One region of the Burkholderia cepacia complex sp. TUM26381 genome, then DNA from elsewhere that is predicted to be linked to it. Evidence: riboswitches for the same ligand, from Rfam matches in the RefSeq annotation. Region 1 holds a riboswitch; the other holds the start of a gene.
The links. A riboswitch is a leader RNA that binds a small molecule or an ion and turns the genes downstream of it on or off. The one in region 1 is predicted to bind manganese.

Region 1 (10,519 bases):
CGCGCATGCCGACTGCCTGCTGTGGGAAACCGGCGGCGTATCGCTGATGACCGAAACGATCGCGCCGTATGCGTTCCCCGTCATGCTGTTCGGCGCCGGGCACATCGGCACCGCGCTCGTGAAGGTGCTGGCGACGCTGCCGTGCCACGTGCGCTGGATCGACGGGCCCGATGCGGTGTTCCCGCCAGCCGACGCGCTCGCCGGCATCGGCAATCTCGCGATCGACGCGGCCGCTGCCCCGGCCGACGCGGTCGACGCAGCGCCGCCGCAGTCCTACTTCGTCGTGATGACGCACGACCACGCGCTCGATTTCGTGCTGGCCGAGCGCATCCTGCGACGGGGCGACTATGCGTACTTCGGGATGACCGGCTCGCACGCAAAACGCGTGCAGTTCGATCATCGCCTCGCGGCGATCGGCATCGACCCGGCCCAGGTCGCGCGGATGCGCTGCCCGATCGGTGTCGAAGGCATCATCGACAAGGCGCCCGAAGTGATCGCGATCTCGGTGGCTGCGCAATTGCTGCAGGCCGTCGAGGCGAATGCGTCCGCGCAGGCTTCCCCTACCTACTGACCGACCAAGAACGACGCCATGACCCCGACATTCAAGGACAAGATTGCCCGCGCGCCGAAAGCGGAGCTGCACATCCATATCGAAGGCTCGCTCGAGCCCGAACTGATTTTCGCGCTCGCGCAGCGCAACGGCGTGAAGCTCGCGTACGACTCGATCGACGCGCTGCGCGCCGCGTACGCGTTCACCGACCTGCAGTCGTTTCTCGACATCTATTACGCCGGCGCGAGCGTGCTGCTGACCGAGCAGGATTTCTACGACATGACGGCCGCGTACTGCGAACGCGCGCTCGCCGACAACGTCGTCCACACCGAGCTGTTCTTCGATCCGCAGACGCACACCGAGCGCGGCGTGCCGATCGGGACGGTCGTCGCGGGCATCGAGCGCGCACTCGCCGATGCCGAGCAGCGCGGGCTGTCGAGCAAGCTGATCCTGTGCTTCCTGCGCCACTTGTCCGAAGAGGACGCGCTCGCGACGTTCGAATCCGCATTGCCGCTGTTCGAGCGCTATCGCCACCGGCTGATCGGCGTGGGCCTCGACTCGTCCGAGCTCGGCCATCCGCCGACCAAGTTCGCACGCGTGTTCGAGAAGGCGCGCGCACTCGGGCTGAAGCTCGTCGCACACGCAGGCGAGGAAGGCCCGCCGGCCTATATCTACGAAGCACTCGACGTGCTGAAGGTCGACCGGATCGACCACGGCGTGCGCAGCATCGAAGACGCCGCACTCGTCGAACGCCTCGCGAAAACGCGCACGGCGTTGACCGTCTGCCCGCTGTCGAACCTGAAGCTGTGCGTATTCGACGACATGGCGAAGCACACGCTGAAGGCGCTGCTCGACCGCGGTGTCGCGGTAACGATCAACTCCGACGATCCGGCGTATTTCGGCGGCTACGTCAATGAAAACTACTTCGCGACGGCCGAAGGGCTGCAGCTCACGGATGCGGAAGTCCACGCGGTGATCCGCAACGGCTTCGAGGCGTCGTTCATCGAACCGGCGCAGCGCGACGCACTGTACGCGCGCCTCGACGCGTACTGGCAGGCCGCGTGACGGCCCGCATCGAGGAACGCTAGACAGATGAGACACGGCAACGGCATCCGCCTCGCGACCACCGGTCCGGCCTTGCGCCGGGCCGCTCGCGTGCGTGCGCGAGTGACGACGGCGCTATGCGTCGTCGCTCGCCGGTGCCTGCCGTCGCGGTGTGCCGTTCCGTTCGCCGCCGCATCGGTCGCGAGCGCAACGGTCGCGAGGTTAGCCGGCAACCACTGGCTGGCGGCTTCGGCCGCCGCATTCGCCCGCGCAATCGCCTCCGGTCGTGCCGCACGCAACGTGCCGCCACCGCTCGCGAAGCACCGTCCCGCCCCCGTGCGGCGTCGATCGCTTTCTTCTGTTCGCCTTACCTTGATGCAGGACCATTCGTCATGACGCAAACCGCTTTCCGTTCCCAGCTGCTGACCTTCAACGGCGACCCGGCGCAATCGAGCCAGGCCGCGAACTACGAGACCGACGGCCTCCTGATCGTCGCCGACGGCAAGGTCGTCGCGGCCGGCCCGTACGCGCAACTCGCGGCAACGCTCGCGCGCGACGCGGTCGTCCACGACCTGCGCGACAAGCTGATCGTGCCGGGCTTCATCGACACGCACATCCACTATCCGCAGACGGACATGATCGCGTCGCCGGCGCCGGGCCTGCTGCCGTGGCTCGACAAGTACACGTTCCCGACCGAGCGCCAGTTCGGCGATCCCGAGCATGCGCGCGAAGTCGCCGATTTCTTCGTCGACGAACTGCTCGCGTGCGGCACGACGAGCGCGCTCGTCTACTGCACGGTGCACAAGCAGTCGGCCGATGCACTGTTCGCGGCGAGCGACGCGCGAGACCTGAGGATGATCGCGGGCAAGGTGCTGATGGACCGCAACTGCCCCGAGTTCCTGCGCGACACCGCACAATCGGGTTATGACGACAGCGCCGAGCTGATCGACCGCTGGCACGGCAAGGGCCGCCAGATGTATGCGCTGACGCCGCGCTTCGCGCCGACGTCGACCGAGGCGCAGCTCGAGGCGTGCGGGGAACTCGCGCGCCGCCATCCGGACGTGTTCGTGCAGAGCCACGTCGCGGAAAACGTCGACGAGGTGAAATGGGTGGCCGAACTGTTCCCCGGCCATCGCAGCTATCTCGACATCTACGACCGCTACGGGCTGCTGCGTCCGCGCGCGGTGTACGGCCACTGCATCCACCTCGACGACGAGGACCGCCGCCGGATGGCCGAGACGCGCACCGTCGTCGCACACTGCCCGACGTCGAACTTCTTCCTCGGCAGCGGGCTGTTCGACTTCGACAAGGCCGGCGAACACGACGTGCCGGTCACGCTCGCGACCGACGTCGGCGGCGGCACGTCGTTCTCGATGCTGCAGACGATGAACGAGGCGCACAAGGTCGCACGGCTGTCGGGCCACCACCTGACCGCCACGCGGATGTTCTGGCTCGCGACGGCCGGCGCCGCGCAGGCACTCGACCTCGCCGACACGGTCGGCACGCTGAAGCCGCGCACCGAAGCCGACTTCGTCGTGCTCGACCCGCAGGCCACGCCGCTGCTCGCGCGTCGCACGAAGCGCGCGGATTCACTCGAGGAACTGCTGTTCGCGTTCGCGCTGCTCGGCGACGACCGCGCGGTGTACCGCACCTACGCAGCCGGCGAACTCGTCCACGAGCGTGGCGCCGCGCGCCGCGCGGCCACCGCGTAACGGTAACGGCGTGCCGGAGCGCTGCCCCACACCGGCCCGGCCGCTTTCCCGCACGCAATCCGCCGTGCTAGAATTCGCCGCTCATTGGGGAGTAGCCGCTCCGCTCGATGTCCCGCGCCCCGGGCGCGCATCGTGACGGAGGCGTCCGTCAACAGACTTGGCCGTTTGGCCATGGCGGACGCAGCCACGTTGGCCTGGCGAGACCGATGGTTCACAGCGCGCCGCATCAGGGCCCGGCGCGGCGTGGATCGTCGCTCGCACGCACAACATCGGCCCGTGGAACCCCATCCGTGTCCCAAGCTTTCCTGATCTCCACCGGCGCCGTCGCCCTCGCTGAAATCGGCGACAAGACCCAACTGCTTTCCCTCGTTCTGGCCGCGCGCTATCGCAAGCCGGTGCCGATCATTCTCGGCGTGCTCGTCGCGACGCTCGTGAACCACGGTTTCGCAGGCGCACTCGGCGAATGGCTCGGCGCGCTCGTCACGCCGTCGATCATGCGCTGGGCGCTCGCGTTCTCGTTCATCGCGATGGGGTTGTGGATTCTCGTGCCCGACAAGCTCGATGCCGACGAAGCCAACGCCAACCGCTCGCGGCTCGGCGTATTCGGCGCGACGCTCGTCGCGTTCTTCCTCGCGGAAATGGGCGACAAGACGCAGATCGCGACCGTCGCGCTAGCCGCACGCTTCCAGGATTACATCGGCGTCGTGGCCGGCACGACGCTCGGGATGATGCTCGCGAACGTGCCGGCGATCCTGCTCGGCGACCGCTTCGCGCACCGCCTGCCGACCAAGCTCGTGCACGGGATCGCAGCCGTGCTGTTCGTCGTGCTCGGCGTGCTGGCGCTGCTGGGTATCGGGGTCTGACGGAGGGGAATGGCCGGCGCGGCCGGACGGCCGCGCCGAGCGGGATACTGCGCTACTTCGCGACGGCCGCGCCCGACGCCGGTGCAGCCGGCACCGCGCGCTCGTTGGCGGCCGGCGCCGCCGGCCCGCCGCGCTTGTCGACCGGCAGCCGGACCGAGCGGACCGCGCCGTTCGACAGCGGGAAATCGGCGAGCGCGCTGCGCGCGAGGAACGGCATCGCATACAGCAGCGTGCCGTTGTCGCCGGTCGTGCGCGCGGACACGTTGTACACCTCCTTGCCCGTCGCGCGCTCGGTGATGCGGATCCCGAGCGTGTAGTCGAACACCTGGTACGTCTGCGCGACATAGCCGGCCGGCATCGGCCCCCACGGGCCCCAGGGGCCCCACGGCCCGCGCCGCCAGTACGGCCCGGGCGCAAACCACGGATCGTAGTAGACCGGTTGCGGCACCGTCACGAGATCGCTGCCGACCGCATAGGTCAGCCCGACGAGATAGCGCGCCTGCGCCGGCGGCACCTGCCGGAACGCATACGCGGACAGCTCGTTCGCGACGATCGGCTCGTAGGTCGACTGCTCGATGCTGTTCTTCTGCGCATCGGTGCGCGTGAACGCATAGGTGCGTGTCGCGTCGCTGCCGCTCCAGTCGGAGAAGGCCGTGACCTGGGTTGTCACATAGCTGGTGCAGCCCGTCAGCAGCGCCACGCACAGCGCCGCCGCCCAGCCCGCACCGCGAATAATCCAATCGCGTTTCATGTTGATCCTCGTCGATCCGTCACCCGTTCGTCGCACCGCGCGAACCGTAACGGGATGCCGATAATACGCGGACTGCCGAAAGCGGTAAAAAGTTCGCCCGGCACGCGGCCGCAAGCCTTTGTACAATGGCCCGGTTCGCCTGGCCCGCGCAACGGGCCCGTCCCCCACTCCACCGATCTCGACGACCATGTCCGACAACGCCTCCTCCACCGTGATCCGCCGCGCCGACTACACGCCGCCGGCCTTCCTCATCGATTCCGTCGCGCTCGAATTCGATCTCGCGCCGGCCCGCACGATCGTCAGGAATACGATGCGCGTGCGCCGCAATCCGGATGCCGCGCCTACGCCGCACCTGGAACTGATGGGCGAAGCGCTCGAATGCCTCGGCGCCTGGCTGAACGGCGCGCCGCACGGTGCGGTACGCGCGCACGAACACGGGCTGACGGTCGAGAACGTGCCCGACGCGTTCGAGCTGACGCTCGAAAGCGCGTGCGCACCCGACCAGAATACGACGCTGTCGGGCCTCTACGTGTCGAGCGGCAACTTCTTCACGCAGTGCGAAGCCGAAGGCTTTCGCCGCATCACCTACTTCCTCGACCGCCCCGACGTGATGGCCTCGTACATCGTGACGCTGCGTGCCGACAAGGCCGCGTACCCGGTGCTGCTGTCGAACGGCAACCTCGTCGATTCGGGCGACCTCCCCGACGGCCGCCACTTCGCGAAGTGGGAAGACCCGTTCCGCAAGCCGAGCTACCTGTTCGCCCTGGTCGCCGGCAAGCTCGTCGCGATCGAAGAGAAGATCACGACCGGCTCGGGCAAGGAAAAGCTGCTGCAGGTATGGGTCGAGCCGGCCGATCTCGACAAGACGCGTCACGCGATGGATTCGCTGATCCACTCGATCCGCTGGGATGAAAAGCGCTTCGGCCTCGAGCTCGATCTCGACCGCTTCATGATCGTCGCGGTGGGCGACTTCAACATGGGCGCGATGGAGAACAAGGGGCTCAACATCTTCAATACGAAGTACGTGCTGGCGAACCCCGAGACCGCGACCGACACCGACTTCGCGAACATCGAATCGGTGGTCGGCCACGAGTACTTCCACAACTGGACCGGCAACCGCGTGACCTGCCGCGACTGGTTCCAGCTGAGCCTGAAGGAAGGCCTGACGGTGTTCCGCGACCAGGAATTCTCGGCCGACATGGCCGCGGGTGACGACGTCGAATCGGCGGCCCGCGCGGTCAAGCGCATCGAGGATGTGCGCGTGCTGCGCCAGCTGCAGTTCGCCGAGGACGCCGGCCCGATGGCGCACCCGGTGCGCCCGGAAAGCTACGTCGAGATCAACAACTTCTACACGATGACGGTCTACGAGAAAGGCTCGGAAGTCGTGCGGATGTACCAGACGCTGTTCGGCCGCGACGGCTTCCGCAAGGGGATGGACCTGTACTTCAAGCGTCACGACGGCCACGCGGTGACCTGCGACGACTTCCGTCACGCGATGGCCGACGCGAACGGGCGCGACCTCGCGCAGTTCGAGCGCTGGTACAGCCAGGCCGGCACGCCGCGCGTATCGGTGCGCACCGCGTACGACGCGGCCGCGCGCCGCTACACGGTCACGCTCGCGCAGGGTTACGGCGACGCGTCGCCGGCCGCGCGCGACACGCAGCAGGGGCCGCTGCTGATCCCGTTCGCGATCGGCCTGATCGGCCGCGACGGCCGCGACCTGCCGCTGCGTCTCGACGGCGAAGCCGCCGCATCGGGCACGACGCGCGTGCTCGACTTCACCGACACCGAGCAGACCTTCACGTTCGTCGACGTGCCGGAGGCGCCGCTGCCGTCGCTGCTGCGCAACTTCTCGTCGCCGGTGATCGTCGAGTACGACTACAGCGACGACGATCTCGCGTTCCTGCTCGCGCACGACAGCGATCCGTTCAACCGCTGGGAGGCCGGCCAGCGCCTCGCGACGCGCGCGCTGCTGACACTCGCCGCGCGTGCCGCCGCGAACGAGCCGCTCGTGCTCGGCGAGAACTTCGTCGCCGCGTTCCGCCGCGTGCTGACCGACGCGACGCTGTCGCCGGCGTTCCGCGAACTCGCGCTGACGCTGCCGTCGGAAACCTATCTCGCCGACCAGATGGCCGAAGCCAATCCGGCCGCCGTGCATCGTGCGCGCCAGTTCGTGCGCCGCCAGCTCGCGACCGCGCTGCGCGCCGACTGGCTCGCCGCGTACGAGCAGCACCAGACGCCCGGCGCCTACGAGCCGACGCCGGAGGCATCCGGCCGCCGCGCGCTGAAGAACCTCGCGCTCGCGTATCTCGCCGAACTCGAGGATCCGGCCGATGCCGTGCGCCTCGCAACCGCGCAGTACGACGCGGCGAACAACATGACCGATCGCGCGGCCGCGCTCGGCGCACTGCTGTCCGCCGCCGCCGCGGGCGCGAGCGGGCCGGCCGAGCAGGCGCTCGACGATTTCTATCGTCGTTTCGAGAAGGAAGCGCTCGTGATCGACAAGTGGTTCGCGATGCAGGCGGCGCAACGCGGCACGCCCGCGCAGCCGACGCTCGCGAAAGTGCGCAAGCTGCTCGCGCATCCGGCGTTCAACCTGAAGAATCCGAACCGCGCGCGCTCGCTGATCTTCAGCTTCTGCGCGGCCAACCCCGCGCAATTCCACGCGGCGGACGGCTCGGGTTACGCGTTCTGGGCCGAACAGGTGCTCGCGCTCGACGCGATCAACCCGCAGGTCGCGGCACGCCTCGCGCGCTCGCTCGAACTGTGGCGCCGTTTCACGCCGGCACTGCGCGAGCGGATGCGCGAAGCGCTCGAGCAGGTCGCGGCCGGCGCGAAGTCGCGCGACGTGCGCGAGATCGTCGAGAAGGCGCTCGCGTAACGCCGCCGCTCGCGTCGCATTCGCGCGATGAAGCCGGTGCCGCCTGATGCGGCGCCGGCTTTTTTATTGCGCGAGCGCGGCTGAAACCGGGCTCGATCACGGGGTCTGACCGCACGGCCGGCCGCCGCTGCGACGCGCGACCCGCCCGCCGGTGCCGCCGGAAACCCGGCCGGTTCGGCCGCCCGGCGATGTAACCGGACGAAAAAAGCCGGCGGCACGGGAGGCGCGACAGGTAAAATTGCGGCCATTCAAGGATTCTCTTTGGCCTTTTGGAGTCTGTCATGTCCATTGCCCGCCGCACCACGCTGTCGAAGTTCCTGATCGAACAGCAACGTGAGACCAACAACCTCCCCGCCGACCTGCGCCTGCTGATCGAAGTCGTCGCACGCGCGTGCAAGGCGATCAGCTACAACGTGTCGAAAGGCGCGCTCGGCGAAGCGCTCGGCACTGCCGGCAGCGAGAATGTCCAGGGCGAAGTGCAGAAGAAGCTCGACATCCTGTCGAACGAAATCCTGCTCGACGCGAACGAATGGGGCGGCAACCTCGCCGCGATGGCATCGGAAGAAATGGAAACGTTCTTCCCGATCCCGGCGAACTATCCGCGCGGCGAATACCTGCTCGTGTTCGATCCGCTCGACGGCTCGTCGAACATCGACGTGAACGTGTCGATCGGCACGATCTTCTCGGTGCTGCGCTGCCCGGACGGCAAGCAGGCGACCGAAGAGTCGTTCCTGCAGCCCGGCACGCAGCAGGTCGCGGCCGGCTACGCCGTCTACGGCCCGCAAACGGTATTCGTGCTGACGACCGGCAACGGCGTGAACTGCTTCACGCTCGACCGCGAAGTCGGCTCGTGGGTGCTCACGCAGAGCAACATGCAGATCCCGGCCGACACGCGCGAATACGCGATCAACGCCTCGAACGCGCGCCACTGGTACGACCCGGTCAAGCGCTACGTCGACGAACTGAACGCCGGCAAGGACGGCCCGCGCGGCGACAACTTCAACATGCGCTGGATCGCATCGATGGTCGCCGACGTGCACCGGATCCTGAACCGCGGCGGCATCTTCATGTACCCGGCCGACAAGCGCACGCCCGATCGTCCGGGCAAGCTGCGCCTGATGTACGAAGCGAACCCGATGTCGTTCATCGTCGAACAGGCAGGCGGCGCCGCGACGACCGGCACGCAGCGCATCATGGACGTGCAGCCGACGGGCCTGCACCAGCGCGTGCCCGTGTTCCTTGGCTCGAAGAACGAAGTCGAGCGCGTCACCGGCTATCACGACGAAGCAAAATAATTGCACTGCAGCACTAGACGGAGGTGCGATGCGCAAGTACAATCGCGCCTCTTGATGTGGCCCTGACCGGTCGCATCACAGTGAAGTGAAAGCGGGAAGTCCGCCGGATCGAGGGTTTCGCGAAGCAGCAGCAGCAAGCTGAAAAAAAGTTCGCAAAACCTATTGCCAAGATCTCGGATTTCACCATATAATTTCATTTCTCTGCTGCCGGTGTAGCTCAGTTGGTAGAGCAGCGCATTCGTAATGCGAAGGTCGTAGGTTCGACTCCTATCTCCGGCACCAAGACATAAAGGTCTGACAAGCATCGCTTGTCAGACCTTTTCTCTTTTCCGGCGCCGAAATCGTGCGCGCCCTTCCCCGCCTCACCCCGCTTGCGGGCATCCCCCGACTCACGCGCCGCGTGCCGCCGATTACAATCGCCGGACCATTCCGCCCCTTCCCCGCATCATGCGCACCTGGCGTCTCGAGCGACCGACTCTCAACGCACAGCTGGACGTGTCCCGCGCGACGCGGCTCGTCGCCGCGATCGGCGGCAGCGAGCCGAACGCATTCGCGGCCGAAGTCCTGACGCTGTTCGACGATGCACTGTCGATCACGCAATGCACGATCTTCGCGTACGAGTTCGGCAATCGTCCGCGCACGATCTCGGTCGCCGATCGTCGCGGCGGCCGCTACCTGCGCGACGTCGCCGACACCTACGCGCGGCACTTCTACGCACTCGACGGCAACCAGCAGATCGTATCGACCGCCCATCGCGGCACGCACCGGCACGACTTGCTGCTGCACCGGCAGGCCGGCGACGAGATCGATCACGAAGCGTATCGCGCGGCATGCTATCGCGGCCCCGACGTATCCGACCGGCTGGCGCTGCTGATGCAGCCCGACGATGCGACGTGGCTGTCGATCAACCTGTACCGCGCGCATCGCAGCGGCGCGTTCCAGCCGCGCGAGATCGCGGCGATCGAAACACTCGCGCCGCTGATCGCCCAGGCCGCGAAACATCACTACGCGCTCGCCGGCGCGACGCAGATCGGCATTCCGCAACGGATGCTCGCGCGGTTGCGTCATGCGTGCCCCGACCTGTCCAAGCGCGAACTCGACGTGCTGCGCGGCGTGCTCGACGGCCAGACCGCACACGAGATCGGCGAGACCATCGGCGTGAAGGCATCGAGCGTCGTCACCTACCAGAAGCGCGCGTACCGGCGCCTCGGCATTTCGAGCCAGCGCGAGCTGTTTGCGCTGTGCCTGCAGCCCTGACGCGTTTCCGTTCGCGCCGGGCGTAGCGCGGCCACGCGCGCCGTGTTTCGCCGTACCCGAAATGGGGACACCGGCGGCACGACCGGCTTTCATACTGCATCGACCTGCTGCACGCGTCGATCGATGCGTGCGCATCGAACCCGACCACGGTGGAAGCCAACGATGA
Region 2 (10,519 bases), on a different replicon from region 1:
TCCGCTATCCGCGCGAGATCCGCGATTCGCTCGAGAACCTGCGGCAACTGCCGGTCGTCACCGCGCGCGGCGCGCAGATCCGCCTCGGCGACGTCGCGCGCATCGACATCGCCGACGGGCCGCCGATGATCCGCAGCGAGAACGCGCGGCTGTCCGGCTATGTGTACGTCGATCTCCGCGGCGTCGACCTGAGCACGGCGGTCCGTGCGATGCAGCAGGCCGTCGCGCAACAGGTCGCATTGCCGCCCGGCTATTCGATCGCGTGGTCGGGGCAGTTCGAGTATCTCGAGCGCGCGGCGGCGACACTGCGCACCGTCGTGCCCGTCACGCTCGTCGTCATCTTCGTGCTGCTGTTCCTCACGTTCGATTCGGCGGCCGATGCGCTGCTGCTGATGTCGACGGTGCCGTTCGCGCTGATCGGCGGCTTCTGGCTCGTGTGGGTGCTGGGCCATGCGGTGTCCGTCGCGACGTCGGTTGGCTTCATCGCGCTGGCCGGTGTGGCCGCCGAATTCGGCGTCGTGATGCTGTTGTACCTGAAGGGCGCGCTGCAGCGCCGGCTCGATGCCGGCGCACCGCTGACCGATGCGGTGCTGCTCGACGCGATCCGCGAGGGCGCGGTGCTGCGCGTGCGGCCGAAGGCGATGACGGTCGCCGTCGTGCTCGCCGGCCTCGTGCCGATCATGGTCGGCCACGGCGCCGGTTCCGAAGTCATGCAGCGCATCGCCGCGCCGATGGTCGGCGGCATGGTCACGGCACCGCTGCTGTCGATGTTCGTCATTCCCGCCGCGTGGCTCCTGTTTCAGCGCCGTCGTGCACGAAGCGCGGGCCAGGTGCGGCATTCCGATGCAGTTCCTTCCGGCACGAACGTGCCATCCACCCCAACTGGAGAATTACGATGAAGATGAATCGATTGATCGCCACCGCTACCGCAACCGCCGTCGTCGCGCTCGGCGCTGTCGCCGTACCGGCGTTTGCCGCCGGCGAGATGTCGGGCATGGACATGTCGGGCATGACGATGTCGTCGGACGGTGCGGCCGAGTCGAATGCCGCGCTGACCGATGCCGAAGTGAAGAAGGTCGATGCCGCGAGCGGCAAGATCACGCTGAAGCACGGCGCGCTTGAAAACGTCGGGATGCCGGCGATGACGATGGCGTTCAAGGCGAAGGATGCGGCGATGCTCGCGCATGCGCATGCGGGCGACAAGGTCAAGGTGCGGATCGAGAAGGTCGATGGCACGCTGACGATCGTCAAGCTCGTCAAGGGCTCCTGATCGTCCGGAGCGGGCGTTGTTGCCGCCTGCGTCCCGCGCAGCGAAGCGCGCCGCGCCGACGTGTCCGTCGGCCGGCGCGCCCGTTCCTGGCGTCAGGGCATCAGCATCAACGCGTCAGCGTCAGGACCAGATACCCCGCATAACCCGCGCCGTTCGCGAGCAGCGCCCAGATCGCGAGCCCGCGCGTGCGCGCATTGAAGCGCAGCCACGCGGCCGCCGCGAGCGTGATGATCACGCCGGTCAGCACTTCGGGGCGCGGCTCCCACGGCGTCAGCATGATGCCGATTGCCGGCAGCAGCGTGCCCTGGAACACCATCGCGCCGGTGATGTTGCCGAACGCGAGCGTGTCCTTCTTGCGCCGGATCCACAGCACGCTGTTGACCTTCTCCGGCAACTCCGTCGCGATCGGCACGATGATCAGCGACAGCAGCAGCGCCGAGATGCCGAGCACGTGCGACACGCCTTCCACGCCGTGAATGAAGCCCTTCGCACCGGCGATCAGCAACGCGAGGCCGATCAGCAACTGCAGCGCGATCGTCGCCAGGTTGGTCGGCAGGCCGAGACGCGACAGGAACATCGCATGCGGCGCTTCGGTGCCGTGCCCGGCATCGACGAGCTGGGTCGATGCGCGGAACGTCATCACGACGTACATCACGTAGATGCCGACCAGCATCGCGGCGAGCAGTGCCCGCACGGCCCAGTTGTGATGCGGGACGAACATCGCGGCGGTGGCCAGCGAAAAGGCTGCGAGGAAGTAGTTCATGTCACGCACGAAGCCCGTGCGCTCCGGTGCGATCGTGCCGCGCAGCCCGCGCGAGCGGATCACGGCGAGCGTCATCAGGAACGTGGTGAGCGTCGCGAGCATCAGCGGCGCGCCGAGAATCGCGCCGACGCCGATTTCCTCGTTGACGGCCTGGTTCGCGGTGCCGCCGGCCAGTGCGAGCAGCGGCACCATCGTTTCGGGCAGCGCGGTGCCGACGGCCGCGAACAGCGAACCGGTAACGCCTTCGGAAATCTTCAGGCGTTCGCCGAGATGTTCGAGCGCATTGGTAAAGACCTCGGCCGCGATGAGGATGACGATCAGCATGAACGCCAGTTCGAGGAACATGAAGGTCATGCGGCACCTCCGCAGGCACGTGCGTAACGGGCGGGGGAGCGCGGGGAGAAGGTTGCGGGGAACATGGGGACTCCGTGGTCGGACGCTGACGAACCATGGCGCATCCGCCGACGTCCGACCAGGAACGACGCGATGCGCCTATGGTCTCGCCAAGCCGATCCGGCTGAACGCGCCACGGCCGCAGGCCGAGTGTGTTGACGCGTTCGCTTTCCGGGGGACGGAAAGCAGGCTACTCCCCAAAGACGAAGGGCAGTCTAGCCGAGCCGATTGCTTTCGGCAAGCTTGCGTGTGCATATCCCTGCATCGGATGAGGAAAGGCGCGTGCATGGCGGGCACGCTTGCCGCATCGGAAAGCAATCGGCATGGGGTGACGTCACGTGAACGTCGTGAATGAGAATCGCTAACCGGATTGCCCTTCCACGCTGCGCGGAAAGTAGAGCGCGAACGTCGTGCGCCCGTCGCGGCTCGCGACTTCGACCTTGCCGCGATGCAGTTCCATGATCGACTTCACGATCGCGAGCCCCAGCCCCGCATTGCGGGCCGCGCCGTGCCGCGACGAATCGATGCGGTAGAAGCGTTCGAAGATCCGCTCGACCTGTTCGGGCGGAATCGCGACGCCGCGATTCGTCACTTCGACGACTGCGAAATTCCCTTGCGTCGAAACGGCCAGCTCGATCGTCGACGCGGCTTCCGCGTGTTCGAGCGCATTCGACGCGAGGTTGCTCACAGCGCGCCGGAACAGCGTTGCGTCGGCGATGACCGGCGCTTCGCCCTGCACGTCGATGCGCACGCCCGCTTCGTCGGCCAGCGCCTGGAAATACGACGCGAGCCGGCGCAGTTCGCTGCCCGCGTCGAGCGCGGTGGCCTTCAGGTGCTGCCGCGCATTGTCGGTGCGCGCGAGAAACAGCATGTTCTCGATCATCCGCTGCAGCCGTTCGCATTCCTCGATGTTCGAATCGATCAGCGCTTCGTATTCCTCGGTCGAGCGCGCACGCGACAGCGTAATCTGCGACGAGCTGATCACGTTCGCGAGCGGCATGCGCATGTCGTGGGCGAGATCGGACGAGAACTGCGACAGCCGCACGAACGCGCGTTCGAGGCGGTCGAGCATGCGGTTGACCGACGTCGCGAGTTCACGCAGCTCGACGGGGCCGCCGCGCGCGTCGAGGCGCGCGTTCAGGTTGTGCGCCTCGATGCGCGACGTCTGCCGGCCGAGGCTCTCGACCGGGCGCAGGCCGCGCGACGCGACCGCATAGCCGAGTGCGCCGACCAGCAGCGCGCCGACGGCCGCCGCGAGCCAGATGTCGACACGATAGCTTTCGAGCAGCGAATGCCGGTCGGTCGCCGTGCGCGCGAGCGCGACCTGGATCGCTTCGCCGGACGGCAGCGTTTCGCGGGCGTACACGCAGCGCGACGTGCCGATGCCGGATGGCGAGCAGGTGAACGGGCCGGCGCTGCCACCGGCCGGATGCGATGCCGCGATGACGGAAGCGAGCGTGTTGCCGGCCTCGTCGGAATGCTCGACGAGCGGGTGGTTCTGCGCGTCGTAGATGCCGAGATAGACGCCCGGGTGCGACAGCAGCACTTCATGAAACACGGCCGGATCGGCGCGCAGCGCGGCCGTCGATCCGCTGGCATGCGAGAGTTGCAGGAACTGGTTGAGCTTGCCGGAGATCTCGATGTCGTCGCGCCGCGTGAGTTCTGCGGACAGCGAACGGTACAGATACGCGCCGGTCAGCGCGAACACGAGCGCGGCGACGACGGCGAACGCGACCGTCAGGCGCCGCAGCAGCGAATACGACGCCGGGCTCGCGGTCACGAGCGATCCTCGAGCACGTAGCCCATCCCGCGGATCGTGTGGATCAGCTTCTTCTCGTACGCGTTGTCGATCTTCGCGCGCAGGCGCTTGATCGCCGCATCGACGACATTCGTGTCGCTGTCGAAATTCATGTCCCAGATCTGCGACGTGATGAACGTGCGCGTCAGCACTTCGCCTTCGCGTTCCGCGAGCAACTGCAGCAGTGAGAATTCCTGCGCGGTCAGGTCGATGCGGGTGTCGGCGCGCCGCACGCGGCGCTTGAGCAGGTCGACCTCGAGATCGGCAACCTGCAGGAGCTCGCGCACGTTGCGCGGCGCGCGCAGCAGCAGCGAGCGGATGCGCGCGAGGAATTCGGCATACGCGAACGGCTTGAGCAGGTAATCGTCGGCGCCGAGTTCGAGCCCGGCGACCTTGTCCTCGATCGCCTCGCGCGCCGTGAGCAGCAGCACGGGTGTCTGCTTCTGCGCGCGCAGCCGCTTGAGTACCTCGAAACCGTCCAGCTCCGGCAGCATCACGTCGAGCACGACGAGGTCGAAATCCTCGTGCAGCGCGAGGAACAGCCCGTCCTTGCCGTTTTCCGCGATGTCGACCGTGTAGCTCGCCTCCATCAGCCCCTTCCGGAGGTACGAGGCCATCTTGGGTTCGTCTTCGACTATCAGTATCCGCATGGTAAGGCAGGCTGTCCGTGATTCCAGCCGGTCAGTGTAACGCCTGAGCTTACGGCGCCGCGCGTGCGCGAAGGATGACCGCCGGATGACGGGATTGTCACGGAGCGCGCACGCTGCGTAGCCCGCGTTTCATGAAAATCCGGTCATGTTTCGGCCATGTCGTCGTCACCGCGCCGGCGATAAGCTGCGGCCGTCGTGTCTCCGGAGCGCGCCATTGCGGCGCCGTGCCGGCCCATCCGGTCATTGCCTGCCTGATTCCGCATCCATGTCGTACTGGCGCAAATTCGTCCTCGTCGTGCTGCTGGCGCTGAGCCTGCCGATCCAGTCGTTCGCGGCCGTGTCGATGGCATGCGCGGGCGCTGGTGCGGTCGTGGCTACGCCGCACGCGGAAGGCGCGGCACGCGCCGATGATTCGGCCGCGCAGCATGCGATGCCGGGTGCGCACGGTGGCCAGCATGGGCATCAGCATGAGCACGTCGATCATGCGCGACATGCACAGCCGTGCCCGGCGTGCGGGTCGTGCTGCTTCGGCACCGGCATGGCGGATCTCCCTGCGGTGTCCGTTGCGTCGGGTATCGGTATCGCGATCGCCTCTTTCGCTCCGACGCCAGTCGTTGTGTCGTTCCTGACTGGCGGCATCGACAGGCCACCGCGCCGGCTTCTCGTCTAGACACGGCCCGCGGCCCGACCGGCCGCGATCTGCAATCCGCGCCGGCGGCGATATCGAATCCGCCGGACGACTCAAGACGAGACCTTTTCATGCGACTGATCACTGCGGCGCTGTTGAGCGCGGCGGCCTTCGTGCCGTCGCTCGCGCCTGCGCAAACCCCGCTGCCCGATCCGGCGGACGCCGCCGCGGCGGTGCCGGATGTCACCGTGACGTCCGCATTCGATGGCTACCGGCCGTATCGCGACGACGAAGGCCCGGGCTGGAAACAACTGAACCGGGACGTGACGGCGCGGCCCGCGAAGCCCGGCACGCCGCCGCGCAACGGCGGCGCCCATGCAACACACGGAGGGGCCGCGCAATGACGAACCTGGCGATATCGCCGAGGATCGGCGCGGCCGCGGTCGCGCTGGCGTTCCTCGCGGGCTGCACGACGTTTTCGAAGGACGGCGGATTCGATGCCGTGTCGTCCGCCGCATCGGAACGCATCGGGAAAGACGCGGTGGTCGTCAGGACCGACGCCGATCGCGAAGCCGTCGACAAGCGAACCAGGGAACTGCTTGCGAAACCGCTGTCGATGGACGACGCGGTGCAGGTCGCGCTGCTGAACAACCGCGGCCTGCAGGCGTCGTATGCCGAACTCGGGTTGTCGGAGGCCGACCTCGTGCAGGCCGGCCGGCTGCCGAACCCGCGCTTCGCGTTCAGCCGCACGCGCGCCGGCGATGGCGAGCTGACGCTTGGCCGCACGTTCTCGGCGAACGTGTTCGCGCTGCTGACGATGCCGCTCGCAACGAATATCGAACGCCGCCGCTTCGAGCAAACCAAGCTGGAAACGGCCGACGCGATGCTGAAGGTGGCGGCCGATGCGCGCCGCGCGTATGTCGAGGCCGTCGCCGCCGAACAGGCCGCGAACTACGCGCAACAGGTACGTGACGCCGCGAGCGCTGCCGCCGAACTCGCGCAGCGCATGCGGCAGGCCGGCAACTTCAGCCGCCTCGATTACGCACGCGAACAGGCGTTCCATGCCGACGCGGCCGCGCAGCACGCTAAGGCGCGCCAACAGGCCGTGGCCGCGCGCGAGAAGCTGACGCGCGCGCTGGGGCTGTGGGGCGAGCGCACGCAGTACGCGTTGCCCGAGCGCTTGCCCGACCTGCCAAAAGCGCGCCCGGACCTGCCCGGTCTCGAACGCTTCGCGATGAGCAACCGCTTCGACATCCAGGCCGCGAAGCTGCAGACGCAGGGCGTCGCATCGTCGCTCGGCCTGAGCAAGGCGACACGCTTCGTCAACGCGGTCGAGCTCGGCTACGTGAACAACTACGAGACCGGCAAGGGCCACGAGCACGGCTACGAGATCAGCGTGGAGATTCCGCTGTTCGACTGGGGCGGCGCGAAGGTCGCGCGCGCCGAGGCCATCTACATGCAGTCGGCGAACCGGCTCGCGAAGACGGCGATCGACGCGCGCTCGGAAGTGCGCGAATCGTACGCGGCGTATGTGACGAGCTACGACGTCGCGACGCACTATCGCGATGAAGTCGTGCCGCTGCGCAAGACGATCTCCGACGAACTGCTGCTGCGCTACAACGGGATGCTGGCGAGCGTGTTCGAGCTGCTGACCGATGCGCGCGAACAGGTCGGCGCGGTCAACGGCTACATCGATGCGCTGAAGGACTACTGGCTCGCCGAAACCGATCTGCAGATGGCCGTCGGCGGCCGGCTGCCGTCATCGGGCGCCGCGCCGCGCGCGACGAATGACACCGCCTCGGCACCCGAATCCCCATCCAGGGCCGACGCTGCTCCGCAGCCGGCTTCCACCCCCGCGGCGCAACCGGCGCCCGCGACGCAAACGCATCCGGAAGGTCATTGACATGGTGTCCCGTCGACAATTTCTCAGCGGCTCGGGCGCCGCGCTGCTCGGTGCGGCGATGGTCAGCAAGGCCGGCGCCGCGTCGCTGCCCGAAGCGCCCTCGATGGCGAAAACCGGCACGCAGCCGCCGCTCGTGCCGCCGAACGGCCGCCCGTACACGCCCGTCGCGACGCTGAACGGCTGGTCGCTGCCGTGGCGGATGAAGAACGGCTGGAAGGAATTCCACCTGACGGCCGAACCCGTCGTGCGCGAGATGGCGCCCGGCATGAACGCGAACCTGTGGGGCTACAACGGCCAGTCGCCGGGCCCGACGATCGAGGCCGTCGAAGGCGACAAGGTCCGCATCTTCGTGACCAACCGGCTGCCCGAGCACACGACGATCCACTGGCACGGGTTGCGGCTGCCGAACGGGATGGACGGCGTGGGCGGTCTCACGCAGCCGCACATTCCGCCCGGCAAGACCTTCGTCTACGAGTTCCAGCTCGAATCGCACGGCACGTTCATGTATCACCCGCACGCCGACGAGATGGTGCAGATGGCGATGGGGATGATGGGCATGTTCATCGTGCATCCGAAGGATCGCGGCACGATGCCGGTCGATCGCGACTTCGTGTTCCTGCTCGCCGCGTACGACATCGACCCGGGCAGCTACACGCCGCGCGTGAACGAGATGACCGACTTCAACATGTGGACGTTCAATTCGCGCGTGTTCCCGGGCATCGATCCGCTGCCGGTGCGCGCCGGCGACCGCGTGCGGATTCGTTTCGGCAACCTGACGATGACGAACCATCCGATCCACCTGCACGGCTACAGCTTCGAAGTCGCGGGCACCGATGGTGGCTGGATTCCGCCGGCGGCGCGCTGGCCGGAGGTGACGGCCGATGTCGCGGTGGGGCAGATGCGCGCGATCGAGTTCACCGCCGATCGTCCGGGCGACTGGGCGTTCCACTGCCACAAGTCGCACCACACGATGAATGCGATGGGCCACCAGGTGCCGAACCTGATCGGCGTGCCGCAGCAGGATCTCGCGAAGCGCATCGGCAAGCTCGTGCCCGACTACATGGCGATGGGCAGCACGGGCGGCGCGATGGGCGGGATGGAGATGCCGCTGCCGGACAACACGCTGCCGATGATGACGGGCACCGGCCCGTTCGGGCCGCTGGAGATGGGCGGCATGTTCACGGTCTGCAAGGTGCGGCAGGGGCTCGGCCGCAACGACTATCGCGATCCGGGCTGGTTCCGGCATCCGAAGGGCACCGTCGCCTACGAATACACCGGCGAATTGCCGGACGGTTGAGCAGCAGCACGCGGTGGCCGTACCGATGCGGCCGCCGGGTTTCATTCACTCACATGGGAGTCTTCACGATGAAGAAGGGACTGGTTTTGATGGCAACGGGTTGCGCGCTGGCGTTTTCCGCCGCGTCGTACGCAGCCGGCGACATGACCGGCATGGACATGAGCGGCGCCGCGAAGCAGGGCGCCGACGCGGCGCAGCGCATGTCGCACGGTGAAATCCGCAAGGTCGATACGGCCGCCGGCAAGCTGACGATCAAGCACGGCCCGCTGGAGAACCTCGGGATGGACGGGATGACGATGGCGTTCAAGGTGAAGGACCCGGCGATGCTGTCGCAGGTCAAGGCCGGCGACAAGATCGACTTCGTCGCCGAGGACGTGAATGGCGCGCTGACGGTCGTCGAACTGAAGAAGCCGTGACGCGGAGCGCGAACATGAAGATCACGAATCCCGGACGGTTGGCCGCGATCGTTGCGGCGGCCGCACTCGTTGCGGCCGTGCCGATCGCGGCGTCGGCACACGGCAAGCTGGAAAGCGCCGCACCGGCGACGGGCAGCACGGTCGACGTGGCGCCCGACGCCGTGCGGCTCACCTTCAACGAAGACCTCGAACCGGCATTCAGTTCGGTGAAGGTGTCGGACGCGAGCGGCAACGCCGTCACGCAGGACAAGGCGCAGGTCGATGCATCGAACCCGCGCGTGATGACGGTCGCGATGCCGAAGCTCGCGCCCGGTGCGTACACGGTGCAATGGGCTGCGATGACGGCCGATGCGCACCGCACGAAGGGCACCTATACCTTCAGGGTGAAGGGATGAACGACGGCATCGTCGGCCTGCTGCGGCTCGTGGCGGTGGCGCTCCAGAACGCCGGGTTCGCCGTCGTCGTCGGTGCGCTGCTCGGCAGCCACTGGCTCGCGCGCGGCGCGTCGGCATGGCAGCACGGCGTCGGGCGGCGGCTCGTCGCGACGCTGCGCATCGCGTCGGTCGTGTCGCTGCTCGCCAGCATCACCGCGTTCTGGGCGCACTGCGCACTGATGAGCGAAGTGTCGTTGCTCGACGCGGGGCCGGCCGTTTGCGCGATGCTCGCGGGCACGGGGTTCGGTCATGCCTGGCTGGCCGGCGCCGTGTTCATGCTCGTCGTCGTGCTGCTGTCGTGCGTCAGGCGCGCGGACGACACGCGGGTTCCGTTCGCGATGTGGGCTGCGCTCGCCTGCGTCGCGCTGGCGCGCAGCAACGGCGGGCATCCGGTGGACGCAGGCTGGTTCAGCGTGCCGGTGTGGATCGACTGGCTGCATCTGCTGGCGATCAGCGCGTGGGTCGGGCTCGTGCTCGTGACGGCGTTCGGCGTGATGCCGCGGCTCGCCGGCATGCCCGCGAGCGAACGCACGGCGGGCGCATCGTTCGTGCAGTCGCTGTCCGATGCATCGACGTATGCGCTGATCGTGCTGTTCGCGACCGGCGCGTACAACGGCTGGCGCGGCGTCGCCACGCCCGCCAACCTGCTCGCGTCGACGTACGGGCAGATCCTGCTGCTGAAGTTCGCGCTGGTGCTGATCGCGGCGGCGCTCGGCGGGCACAACCGCTTCTTCGGGATGCCGAAGCTGTTGGCCGCGCTGAAGGATCCGGTCGCCGCGATGCCGGCCCGTTCGTTGAAACGGTTCGGCGCAGTGTTGCGGATCGAGGCGGTCGTGCTCGGTGGCGTGCTGATGGTCGCGGCCGTGCTCGTGTCGAGTGCGTTGCCGGGGACGGTGTAGCGCGGCGGGCCATGCGCACAGGCACGCGGGGCAATCGTCGCGGGCACGAAGACGTTTTTCATCAGACG

Region 2: linked by a shared signal. The riboswitch ahead of ACWMMN_RS30235 (sodium:calcium antiporter) and the one ahead of ACWMMN_RS05105 (TMEM165/GDT1 family protein) in region 1 are both predicted to bind manganese.

The regions. Positions count from the first base shown of each region.
Region 1 covers NZ_CM172006.1:1,060,801-1,071,319, reverse strand. Annotated here, with positions in the region: gene xdhC (xanthine dehydrogenase accessory protein XdhC) at 1-571, shown strand, start outside; gene ACWMMN_RS05115 (adenosine deaminase) at 590-1,615, shown strand; gene guaD (guanine deaminase) at 1,987-3,306, shown strand; yybP-ykoY riboswitch at 3,381-3,502, shown strand; gene ACWMMN_RS05105 (TMEM165/GDT1 family protein) at 3,597-4,169, shown strand; gene ACWMMN_RS05100 (DUF4136 domain-containing protein) at 4,222-4,920, opposite strand; gene pepN (aminopeptidase N) at 5,108-7,801, shown strand; gene ACWMMN_RS05090 (class 1 fructose-bisphosphatase) at 8,083-9,096, shown strand; tRNA gene ACWMMN_RS05085 (tRNA-Thr) at 9,303-9,378, shown strand; gene ACWMMN_RS05080 (helix-turn-helix transcriptional regulator) at 9,544-10,353, shown strand; gene ACWMMN_RS05075 (FAD-dependent oxidoreductase) at 10,516-10,519, shown strand, end outside.
Region 2 covers NZ_CM172007.1:2,995,050-3,005,568, reverse strand. Annotated here, with positions in the region: gene ACWMMN_RS30245 (efflux RND transporter permease subunit) at 1-899, shown strand, start outside; gene ACWMMN_RS30240 (copper-binding protein) at 896-1,270, shown strand; gene ACWMMN_RS30235 (sodium:calcium antiporter) at 1,377-2,387, opposite strand; yybP-ykoY riboswitch at 2,461-2,637, opposite strand; gene ACWMMN_RS30230 (heavy metal sensor histidine kinase) at 2,788-4,206, opposite strand; gene ACWMMN_RS30225 (heavy metal response regulator transcription factor) at 4,203-4,874, opposite strand; gene ACWMMN_RS30220 (hypothetical protein) at 4,972-5,358, opposite strand; gene ACWMMN_RS30215 (hypothetical protein) at 5,634-5,906, shown strand; gene ACWMMN_RS30210 (TolC family protein) at 5,903-7,405, shown strand; gene ACWMMN_RS30205 (multicopper oxidase family protein) at 7,407-8,702, shown strand; gene ACWMMN_RS30200 (copper-binding protein) at 8,771-9,118, shown strand; gene copC (copper homeostasis periplasmic binding protein CopC) at 9,133-9,513, shown strand; gene ACWMMN_RS30190 (copper resistance D family protein) at 9,510-10,451, shown strand.